Regions from separate parts of the Rhodoferax sp. MLSD5-FHT05B10 genome, predicted to be linked through region 1. Evidence: predicted binding sites of a transcription regulator. Region 1 holds the regulator's gene; each other region holds the start of a gene.
What was found. The regulator sigma-54, encoded in region 1, starts transcription at its own class of promoters, with help from an activator protein. The targets are predictions, from matches to a motif close to TGGCANGNAANCTGCTTT.

Region 2: a site for sigma-54 is predicted at 1,450-1,467, ahead of AC1Q5W_RS11615 (ammonium transporter). Genes of this name have one in related genera too.
Region 3: a site for sigma-54 is predicted at 1,544-1,561, ahead of AC1Q5W_RS12000 (pilin). Genes of this name have one in related genera too.

Annotation. Positions count from the first base shown of each region.
Region 1 covers NZ_JBXAFT010000004.1:195,654-198,927, forward strand. The annotation lists gene AC1Q5W_RS08160 (THUMP domain-containing class I SAM-dependent RNA methyltransferase) at 1-1,087, opposite strand, end outside; gene rpoN (RNA polymerase factor sigma-54) at 1,084-2,694, opposite strand; gene lptB (LPS export ABC transporter ATP-binding protein) at 2,795-3,274, opposite strand, start outside.
Region 2 covers NZ_JBXAFT010000006.1:193,892-197,165, reverse strand. The annotation lists gene metX (homoserine O-succinyltransferase MetX) at 1-449, opposite strand, end outside; gene AC1Q5W_RS11620 (TMEM165/GDT1 family protein) at 640-1,203, opposite strand; yybP-ykoY riboswitch at 1,204-1,398, opposite strand; gene AC1Q5W_RS11615 (ammonium transporter) at 1,538-2,740, shown strand; gene AC1Q5W_RS11610 (AMP-dependent synthetase/ligase) at 2,817-3,274, shown strand, end outside.
Region 3 covers NZ_JBXAFT010000006.1:279,028-282,301, forward strand. The annotation lists gene AC1Q5W_RS11995 (GspE/PulE family protein) at 1-1,418, shown strand, start outside; gene AC1Q5W_RS12000 (pilin) at 1,598-2,086, shown strand; gene AC1Q5W_RS12005 (PglL family O-oligosaccharyltransferase) at 2,112-3,274, shown strand, end outside.

The DNA of each region.
Region 1 (3,274 bases):
CCGCCTGCTCGCGGGCGCCAAACTGGGCCTCGAAATCCGGCGGCGCGTCACTACCCTGTGGGCTGCGCCGCGCCGCGCCGGAGCGTGTCGCTGCGGCACCGCTGATGCCGCCCACGGCAATGCGCTCGCCATAGGGCGGGTTGAGCAGCAGCACGCCGGGCACATCCGTGGGCGGCATGCGCTGCAGGGCGTCGCCGCCGCGGAACTCCACCACGTCGGCCACGCCGGCGCGCTCGGCGTTGCGCTGGGCGAAGTCCACCATGCGGTGCGACACGTCACTGCCGTAAATCAGGGCTTTTTGGCCTGCTGCCGGCTTCACCACTGCGTCAGCAGCTTCTTTTTTGATAGCAGACCAGACATGTGCCTGGAACGGCAGATACTTCTCGAAGGCAAAGTGGCGCAGGCTGCCGGGCGCGATGTTGCAGGCCACCTGCGCGGCCTCGATGGCAATGGTGCCGCTGCCGCAGCAGGGGTCGTACAGGGGCAACAGGTCGTCGTCGCCATCGGCCCAGCCGCTGGCGGCGATCATGGCGGCAGCCAGGGTTTCCTTCAGCGGGGCGTCGCCCTTGTCCTCGCGCCAGCCACGCTTGAACAGCGGCTCGCCCGAGGTGTCGATGTACAGCGAGCAGGTGTCGGTGGTCAGGTGGGCGTAGATGCGCACGTCGGGCCACTGGGTGTTCACATCGGGGCGCACACCGTGGGCCTTGTCGCGGAAACGGTCACACACCGCGTCCTTGATCTTGAGCGCGGCAAAGTTCAGGCTGGTCAGCGGACTGTGCTGGGCGGTGACTTCTACCTTGATGCTCTGCTTGGGCGTGAACCAGATCTCCCACGCCACGTCGGCGGCGGCGCGGTACAGGTCCTGCTCGTTGCGGTACTCGGTGTAGCTCAGCTGCACCAGCACGCGCTGCGCCAGGCGGCTGTGCAGGTTCAGGCGCATGGCGTCGCGCCACGAGGCCCGCGCCATGACGCCGCCGCGGCGGGTCAGCAGGTCCTGGCCCATCAGGCCGGTGAGGTGGTGCACCTCGTGGGCCAGCAGGTCTTCCACGCCGGCGGCGCAGGGGAGAAAAATCTGGAGTTGGTTCATTGAAGAGCCTTTCTGAGCGATGCGGGCGCGATCTTGAGCCCCTCGCGGTATTTGGCCACCGTGCGCCGGGCGCATTCAATGCCCTGCTCCTTGAGCATGTCGGAGATCTGGTTGTCCGACAGCGGTTTCTTGGGGCTCTCGGCGCTGATGAACTGCTTGATGAGGGCGCGCACCGCCGTGCTGGAGGCGTTGCCGCCGGATTCGGTGCCCAGCCCGGAGCCGAAGAAGTACTTGAGCTCGAAGGTGCCAAACGGCGTGGCCATGTACTTGGCCGTGGTGACGCGGCTGATGGTGGACTCGTGCAGGCCCAGCTCATCGGCAATCTCGCGCAACACCAGCGGGCGCATGGCCAGCTCGCCGTGGGTGAAGAAGCTCTTCTGCCGTTCGACGATGGCGGTGCTCACGCGCAGGATGGTGTCAAAGCGCTGCTGGATGTTCTTGATGAACCAGCGGGCCTCCTGCAGGCGTTGCTGCAGGCCGGCATAACTGGCCGCGTCGCTGCCGCCACGGTGGTTGCGCAGCACGCTGGCATAGATGTCGTGCACCCGCAGCTTGGGCATGACGTCGGGGTTGAGCAGGACGCGGAATTGGGGCGTCAGGCCCGCGCCGGTCTTGCCAACCGGCACCACCAGCACGTCGGGCACCACGATGTTGCGTTCCACGTCCACAAAGCGCCGCCCCGGCTTGGGTTCCAGCCGGGCAATCAGGGCAATGGCCTCACGCGTCTGGGCGTCGGTGCCGCCGCAGCGTTGCACCAGGGTCTTGACGTCGCGCCGGGCCAGCAGTTCCATGGGCTGGGCGCAGATGCGCAGGGCCAGGGCCAGCACCGCCTGGCGCTCCTGCGGCTGCCCACTGGCTTGCGTCGCATCCAGCCGGGCGCGCAGCTGCAGGCGCAGGCACTCGCCCAGGTCCCGGGCGCCCACGCCGGCCGGCTCCAGGCTGTGCAGCAGACCCAGCGCCACGGTGAAGTGGTGCACCAGGTCGTCGGCCTGCTCGACGTCGTCGCCGGCCAGGCCGTGCGCCAGATCCTGCAGCGACTCCTCCAGGTAGCCGTCGTCGTTCAGGGACTCGATCAGGAAACGCAGGGCGCCCGCGTCGGCCTCGCTCAGGCGCAGGCTCAGCGCCTGGCGGTGCAGGTGGGATTGCAGCGACTCGCGCGAACGCGCCAGCTCGGTGGCGTCCGCCTCGTCGCCATCGCCCAGGTTGTTGGCGCGCGCCTTGGCGTCGGTGCCCCATTCGCCGTCATCGGGCTGCATCTCGGTAGTGCCGTCACCGTCCCAGCTCGGCCCCTCATCGGCCGATAGGGGCGTGGTTTCGTCATTATTCTGGCTGACAGCGACCGTGGAATCTGCGTAGTTTGCTACAAAATCAGGAGCAGACTCCGACTCGCGGTCGCCCGCACTGACCGGCGTATCGGCCTGCTCCAGGCCGAAGTCCTCGCGCTCGGCGCTCTCCTGCGCACGCTCCAGGAAGGGGTTTTCGTCCAGCATCTGCTCCACCTCCTGGCTCAACTCCAGGGTGGAGAGCTGCAGCAGGCGGATGGACTGCTGCAGCTGCGGCGTGAGCGCCAGGTGTTGGGAGACGCGAAGGGACAGCCCCTGTTTCATGGCCAGGGCACGGCAAGTCCGCGCCGGGCCGCCCCAAGCGGACTTGGCCCCCGCGGGGGGCAGCGCAGTACACGAAGTAACAAGCGTGGGGGCACCATGGCTACATCCGGAAATGTTCACCGAGGTACACGCGGCGTACATCGGCGTTGTCCACGATCTCGGACGGAGTCCCCTGCGCCAGCACGGTGCCGTCACTGATGATGTAGGCGTGGTCGCAGATGCCCAGCGTTTCGCGCACGTTGTGGTCGGTGATGAGCACGCCAATGCCGCGGCTCTTGAGGAAGTTGATGATGCGCTGGATCTCGATCACGGCAATCGGGTCGATGCCGGCAAACGGCTCGTCGAGCAGGATGAACCGCGGACGGGTCGCCAGGGCACGGGCAATCTCCACGCGGCGGCGCTCGCCACCGGAGAGCGCCAACGAGGGCGACTCGCGCAGGTGTTCCACGCGCAGGTCCTGCAGCAGCGCCGTCAGGCGCAGCTCGATCTCCGCGCTCTGCAGCGGCTGGCCGGCCTCGTCGTGCTGCAGCTCCAGCACGGCGCGCACGTTGTCTTCCACGTTGAGCTTGCGGAAAATGGA
Region 2 (3,274 bases), on a different contig from region 1:
CCTCCCATCACGGCGGCCAGTGTCTGGATGCCCAGCGTGTCGAGCAGCCGGGCCTGGGCGTTGACCCAGTCTTCCACGGTCACCACCGGAAAGTCGGCACCGTACACGCGGCCATCGGCAGCGTCCGGGTTGGGGTGCATCGGCCCGGTGGAGCCGAAGCAGGAGCCCAGGTTGTTGACGCCAATGACGAAGAAGCGGTTGGTGTCCACCGGCTTGCCAGGGCCGATCATGTTGTCCCACCAGCCTTCGGATTTGTCCTGGCCGGCGTACACGCCCGCCACGTGGTGCGAGGCGTTGAGCGCGTGGCAGATCAGCACGGCGTTGCTGCGCTCGGCGTTGAGGGTGCCGTAGGTCTCAAAGCTCAGGGCGTAGTCGCGCAGCGCGGCGCCGCTTTGCAGCGGCAGGGCCTCCGAGAAATGCTGTGACTGTGGCGTCGCGATCAGTGTCATATCCAACTCAAATCCCAATAAAAAACCCGGCGTCGCAAAAAACGAGGCCGGGTGCAGGTATCGGTCCGTCTTTAGCTGTATTTATTAAGCGCCCGCAAGCTGGAGCAAATTGGCGCTGGGGGAAGTATAGCAACGGACCGGGCCGCCAGGGCGCCCGGCCATCCGATGGCCACGGCAGGCGTGGGGCCGGTCAGGACTGGGGCCACAGCGCCACCACCCCCAGCACGGCAAATATGGCCGCCGAGACCACGTGGACCACGCGAATGGGCACCAATTTGGTGATTTTGTCGCCCAGCCAGACCACCGGCGCATCGGCCAGCATCATGCCCGTCGTGGTGCCGGCCACCACCCAGATCCAGGCGTGGTACTGCGCCGCCAGCATGACGGTGGCAATCTGGGTCTTGTCACCCATTTCCGCCAGAAAGAATGCCACCACGGTGGTGCCAAACACGCCAAAGCGCGGTGCGTCCGACGTTTCCTCGTCGTCCACCGTGTCGGGGACCAGCATCCATGCCGCCATGGCAATGAAGGAGCCGCCGAGCACCCAGCGCAACATGTCCGGGCCGACGACGCTGGTGAGCCAGGCGCCGATGGCGCCGGCAATCGTGTGGTTGATCACCGTAGCGACAAAGATGCCCAGCACGATGGGCCAGGGTTTGCGGAAACGGGCGGCGAGAATGAGCGCGAGCAGCTGGGTTTTGTCACCCATCTCCGCGAGGGCAACGATGCCAGTTGAAACGAGGAAAGCTTCCATGGTGGTCTCCGGCCGGATAAGAACCCATGACTGCACGACACCTCCGGCCTGACACGGGGCGTGCAGCCAAAGGTCTCGCCAAAGTCCACAGGATGGACATCGCTTGCGCCATGTCTGCCACATGCTGGCAAGACAAGTCTGTTGACGCAAGCCCCTCTCACCTAAGAAGGGCGGCTACTCCCCAATGACAGCCGCCATTGTACCGGGTGCACGGTTTCGGGCCCCATCATTCGCTCCGCCCTCATCTGGCGCATTTATTGCTTATTTTTGGTGCGGGTGCTAAAACTTCACCCGACACGCACCATTTCGCAGCGTTTCACACACAGAGGGTTATATGGAAGCACTCAAACAGGGCGCAGATGCCTTGTTCATTCTTCTTGGCGGCATCATGGTGCTGGCCATGCACGCCGGCTTTGCATTTTTGGAACTGGGGACCGTACGGCGCAAGAACCAGGTCAACGCCCTGGTGAAGATCCTGGTGGATTTCTCCGTCTCCACCGTGGTGTACTTCGCCGTCGGCTACGGCGTGGCGTATGGAACCCACTTTTTCGTGGGCGCCGAGGTCTTGGCAGCGAAAAATGGCTACGAACTGGTCAAGTTCTTCTTCCTGCTCACCTTTGCAGCCGCCATTCCCGCCATCATTTCCGGCGGAATTGCCGAACGGGCCCGTTTCTGGCCTCAACTGATGGCTACTGCCGTCATCGTCGGCTTTGTGTACCCCTTTTATGAAGGCATTGTCTGGAACCAGCATTTTGGCGTGCAGGCCTGGATCAAGGCACTGACCGGCGAGGAATTCCACGACTTTGCCGGCTCCGTGGTGGTGCACGCCGTGGGCGGCTGGATCGCCCTGCCGGCCGTCATCCTGCTTGGTGCGCGCAGCAACCGCTACCGCAAAGACGGAGCCATCTCCGCGCATCCGCCGTCAAGCATCCCGTTTCTGGCTCTAGGTGCATGGATCTTGACGGTTGGCTGGTTCGGCTTCAACGTCATGAGCGCGCAGACCCTGGACAAGATCTCGGGCCTGGTAGCCGTGAACTCGCTGATGGCCATGGTGGGCGGCACGCTGGCGGCGCTGGTGGCGGGCAAGAACGACCCCGGCTTTGTGCACAACGGCCCGCTGGCCGGGCTGGTGGCCGTATGTGCCGGCTCCGACCTGATGCACCCGCTGGGTGCCTTGGTGGTGGGCGCGGCCGCGGGCAGCATTTTTGTAGTGATGTTCACGCTGACGCAGAACAAGTGGAAGATCGACGACGTGCTGGGCGTGTGGCCCCTGCACGGTCTGTGCGGCACCCTGGGCGGTGTGGCCGCCGGCATTTTCGGCAGCAAGGCGCTGGGCGGTTTGGGCGGCGTGTCGTTGGGCGCCCAACTCATCGGCACCGGCATGGGCGTGGCCTGGGCGGCGCTGGGGGGATTCGTGGTGTACGGAACGCTCAAACGCCTCACCGGCCTGCGCCTGAGCCAGGAAGAGGAATACGACGGCGCGGACCTGTCCATCCACAAGATCAGCGCCTCGCCGGAGCGCGAAGCCAACTGGTAAGACGCGGCCCGCTGATGGGGCGCGCGGAAGAGGGACAATATGCCCCCTCTCCGAGCTAACAGAATCGCGCCCCGTTATGGACTCTTTACCGCTTTCCCCTCTGCCACAGACCCTGGACCAGGTTCGCACACTGGCAGAACTCTTTGCCTGGCGCGTGGCACAAACGCCCCAGGCAGCCGCCTACCTGCAATACGACGGGACCGCCCGCCAGTGGCGCCCCCTCTCCTGGCAAGCCACCGGCGAGCGGGTGGCCCGTTATGCCGCAGCGCTGGACCGGCTGGCACTGCCGCGCGGCGCCCGCATCGCAACCCTGCTGCCCAACGGGCTGGACGCCGTCTGCATCGACCAGGCTGCGCTTGCCCTGGCCTGTGTCCCGGTTCCGCTGCACGCGCTGGACAACCCGGCCAGCATCGCCTACATCCTGGCAGACAGCGATGCGTCGGTACTGCTGGTGGAGTCCGGTGCCCAGTGGCAGGCCATTGCCACCACCGGCGTGGCGCTGCCTGCCCTGCGCCAGGTCATCGTTGTCGAACC
Region 3 (3,274 bases), on a different contig from region 1:
AGTTCGCGTACCGGGTCACCACACAAACCGAATTCCAGGAGACACTGGCGCAGTTGTTTGGTACGGCGGCCGATACCAGCACCATTGACCAGTTGCTGGCCGACATGGATGGGGGCCCCATTGATGATGGCACCAATGACGACTCGTTGGAGTCTGCTGCCGCCGACAACGAACTGGTGAAGTTCGTCAACAAGGTCATCATCGATGCCTACAACCAGAAGGTATCGGACATCCACATCGAGCCTATGCCGGGCAAGTTCAAGACGGGTATCCGGTTTCGCATCGATGGCAGTCTGGTTCCCTACGTGGAAGTGCCGGCGCATTTCCGGCAAGCCATGGTCACGCGACTCAAGATCATGTGCGACCTGGATATTTCAGAACGCCGCAAGCCGCAGGACGGCAAGATTAAGTTCAAGAAGTACGGGCCGCTGGACATCGAACTGCGGGTGGCGACCATTCCGTCGGCTGGCGGAGTGGAAGACGTGGTCATGCGGATTCTGGCTGCCGGGGAGCCCATTCCGCTGGAAAAGCTGGGCCTGACGCCCAGCAACAAGACCCGGCTGGAAGCTACGGTCAGCAAACCCTATGGCCTGTTTTACGTCTGCGGCCCCACCGGCTCGGGCAAGACGACCACGTTGCATTCCATTCTCAAGTTCCTGAATACGCCGGATACCAAGATCTGGACGGCAGAAGATCCGGTTGAAATTACCCAAAAGGGCCTGCGGCAGGTGCAGATCAACCGCAAGGCGGGGATCGACTTTGCCCTCATCATGCGTGCCTTCCTGCGTGCGGACCCCGACATCATCATGGTGGGGGAGTCGCGCGACAAAGAGACCGTGTCCATGGGCGTGGAAGCGTCACTGACGGGCCACCTGGTGTTTTCCACGCTGCACACCAACTCCGCACCTGAGTCCATCACCCGTTTGATGGACATGGGCATGGACCCATTCAACTTTGCGGACGCGTTGTTGGGGATTCTGGCGCAGCGGTTGGCCAAGAAATTGTGCGATTGCAAGGTTGCCTATGTGCCCGACGCGGAGGAGCTCCGCTTGTTTGTGGCGGAATATGCCGAGGAATTGCGCCACTCGAAAGCCTGGAAGGAAGACTATGCCGGCGAAAGCAAGAAATTGCTGGACAGCTGGTTGGAAACCTACGGTGAAGACGGGCACATCAAGCTGTACAAAGCGGTAGGCTGCGATAAATGCAACAAGACCGGCTACAAAGGCCGGGTCGGTTTGCATGAATTGCTGGTTGCCGATGACAGTGTCAAGAAGCTCATCCAGGAACGCGCCCGGGTTGCCGAGCTCTTTGCCACGGCCGTTGAAGGGGGCATGCGGACCCTGAAGATGGACGGCATGGAGAAGGTCATGATGGGGTTGACCGATTTGAAGATGGTTCGGTCGGTGTGTATCAAGTGACGAGAGATGTGACAAAAATGTCGTGCAGAAGCTCTTATGTCAAAAAAAGGCAGTGAACTTGCCAGCGCATGTCAGGAAATGGCCGGTTAGGTGCTCTTTTCGTTGTTTTTTGGATGAGAAGACGCTGGCACGGAACCTGCTGATTATTGGGGTCTAGTTTTTTAACCAAGGAGTTTCAAATGAAGCGTTCTATGCAAAAGGGTTTTACCCTGATCGAATTGATGATCGTCGTGGCGATCATCGGCATTTTGGCTGCGGTGGCATTGCCTGCGTACCAAGACTACACGCTCCGCGCGAAGATGTCTGAAGTGGTTTTGGCTGCTTCCGCCTGCCGTACCAGCGTTACTGAATCCTACCAGAGCAATAATGCGGCATCCGTGCCCGCTGCAGGCGCTTGGGGCTGTGAGGTTTCGGGCACCGGTTCTACGAAGTACGTTCAGTTGGTCTCCACCAATCAAGCGGGCGCCATCCAAGTTACCGCGCAAGGTACGGGCAACCTAAAGATCGACCAGAAAACCGTGCTTTTGGCCCCTGTGCTCGTAAATGGCCAAGTTACTCAATGGCTCTGCGGACCTGGCACGATCGATCCTAAGTACCTGCCCGGATCGTGCCGCGACCCTGTTGCTGCAACGACCCCTAGTACCGTGGCAGGAGCTTTCCAGCCGTGATGGTTGCGAATGTTGTATCTCCCTTATGAAAGGGATACACGCAGCAAAAGAAACGCCCGGAAACGGGCGTTTCTTTTATGCATTGTCCGTTTTTGCAAGCCTGACTTTACTTGGTGCGGGCTGGTTATTGCCGTTGCATTTCCCGCCTTGGTTAAGCTGGCATAGCGAAACACTGGCGTTTGCCGCAGTGCTGATGCTGTCGGGCACGCTGCTAATTAAAAATTACTGCGGTGATGGTCGCCGTCCAGTTCTCATTCCAAGGATGGGGTGGCCCATAGGCTTGCTGTGTGTGGTCGTTGCAATACAGACCATGACCGGAGATATCGAGTTCAAAGGCGATGCGGTAATACTGTTCTTTTATTTGTGGCTGTGCGTACTTGCGTTGACCATAGGCTACTCGTTTGCGGTTGAAAAAGCACAAGAACCCACGTCGACCGCTCAGTTTAGTGAGCAATTAGCCGTGTTGCTCGTGTTGGGTGGGCTGCTTTCGGTCATTGTGGCGCTGGTGCAAGCTTTAGACATTTGGGATTCGGTGAGTTGGGTTGCCCGTCCGTACCTGTTGCGTCGACCCGGAGGTAATCTGAGCCAACCCAATCAGCTGGCCACATTGGTATTGTTCTCTCTTGCCAGTGTCATCTATCTATTTGAATCTCGACGTATGCGAGTGGCTACGGCGTTGCCTACAGTCGCGATATTGGTACTGGGTTTGGCTATAACGGAGTCGCGCACCGGCGCTTTGGGGTTGCTATTAATGGCGCTATGGTGGATGGTGAAGCGTCGCAGAGTAGGTTTTTTCCTGTCTGCTCGTGCCATAATTTTCTGGCTTGTTTTTTTTGTGTGTTGTTTCGTATTTTGGCCTGTGTGTTTCAACTTCATCCAGGACAGTGGGTGGGCTGAAGCTAAGGTGGCGCAAGTAAATACCAGCGCTGGAACCCGTTTTGTAGTTTGGCCCCAGCTCTGGCAGGCGGTATCAATGCGCCCCTGGTTTGGTTGGGGATTGCGCGAAGTGTCCACCGCACATAACGCGGTCTTGGGCGCCTACACGGAGAGCGAGGCCTTCACCTATGCGCACAATATTGTTCTGGATTTAGCGGTAGGTGTTGGATTACCGTTGACGCTTTTGCTAGTAGGCGTCACCGCAGTATGGCTATGGCGCAGGTCACGCGCGGTGGATGACCTGCTGACTTG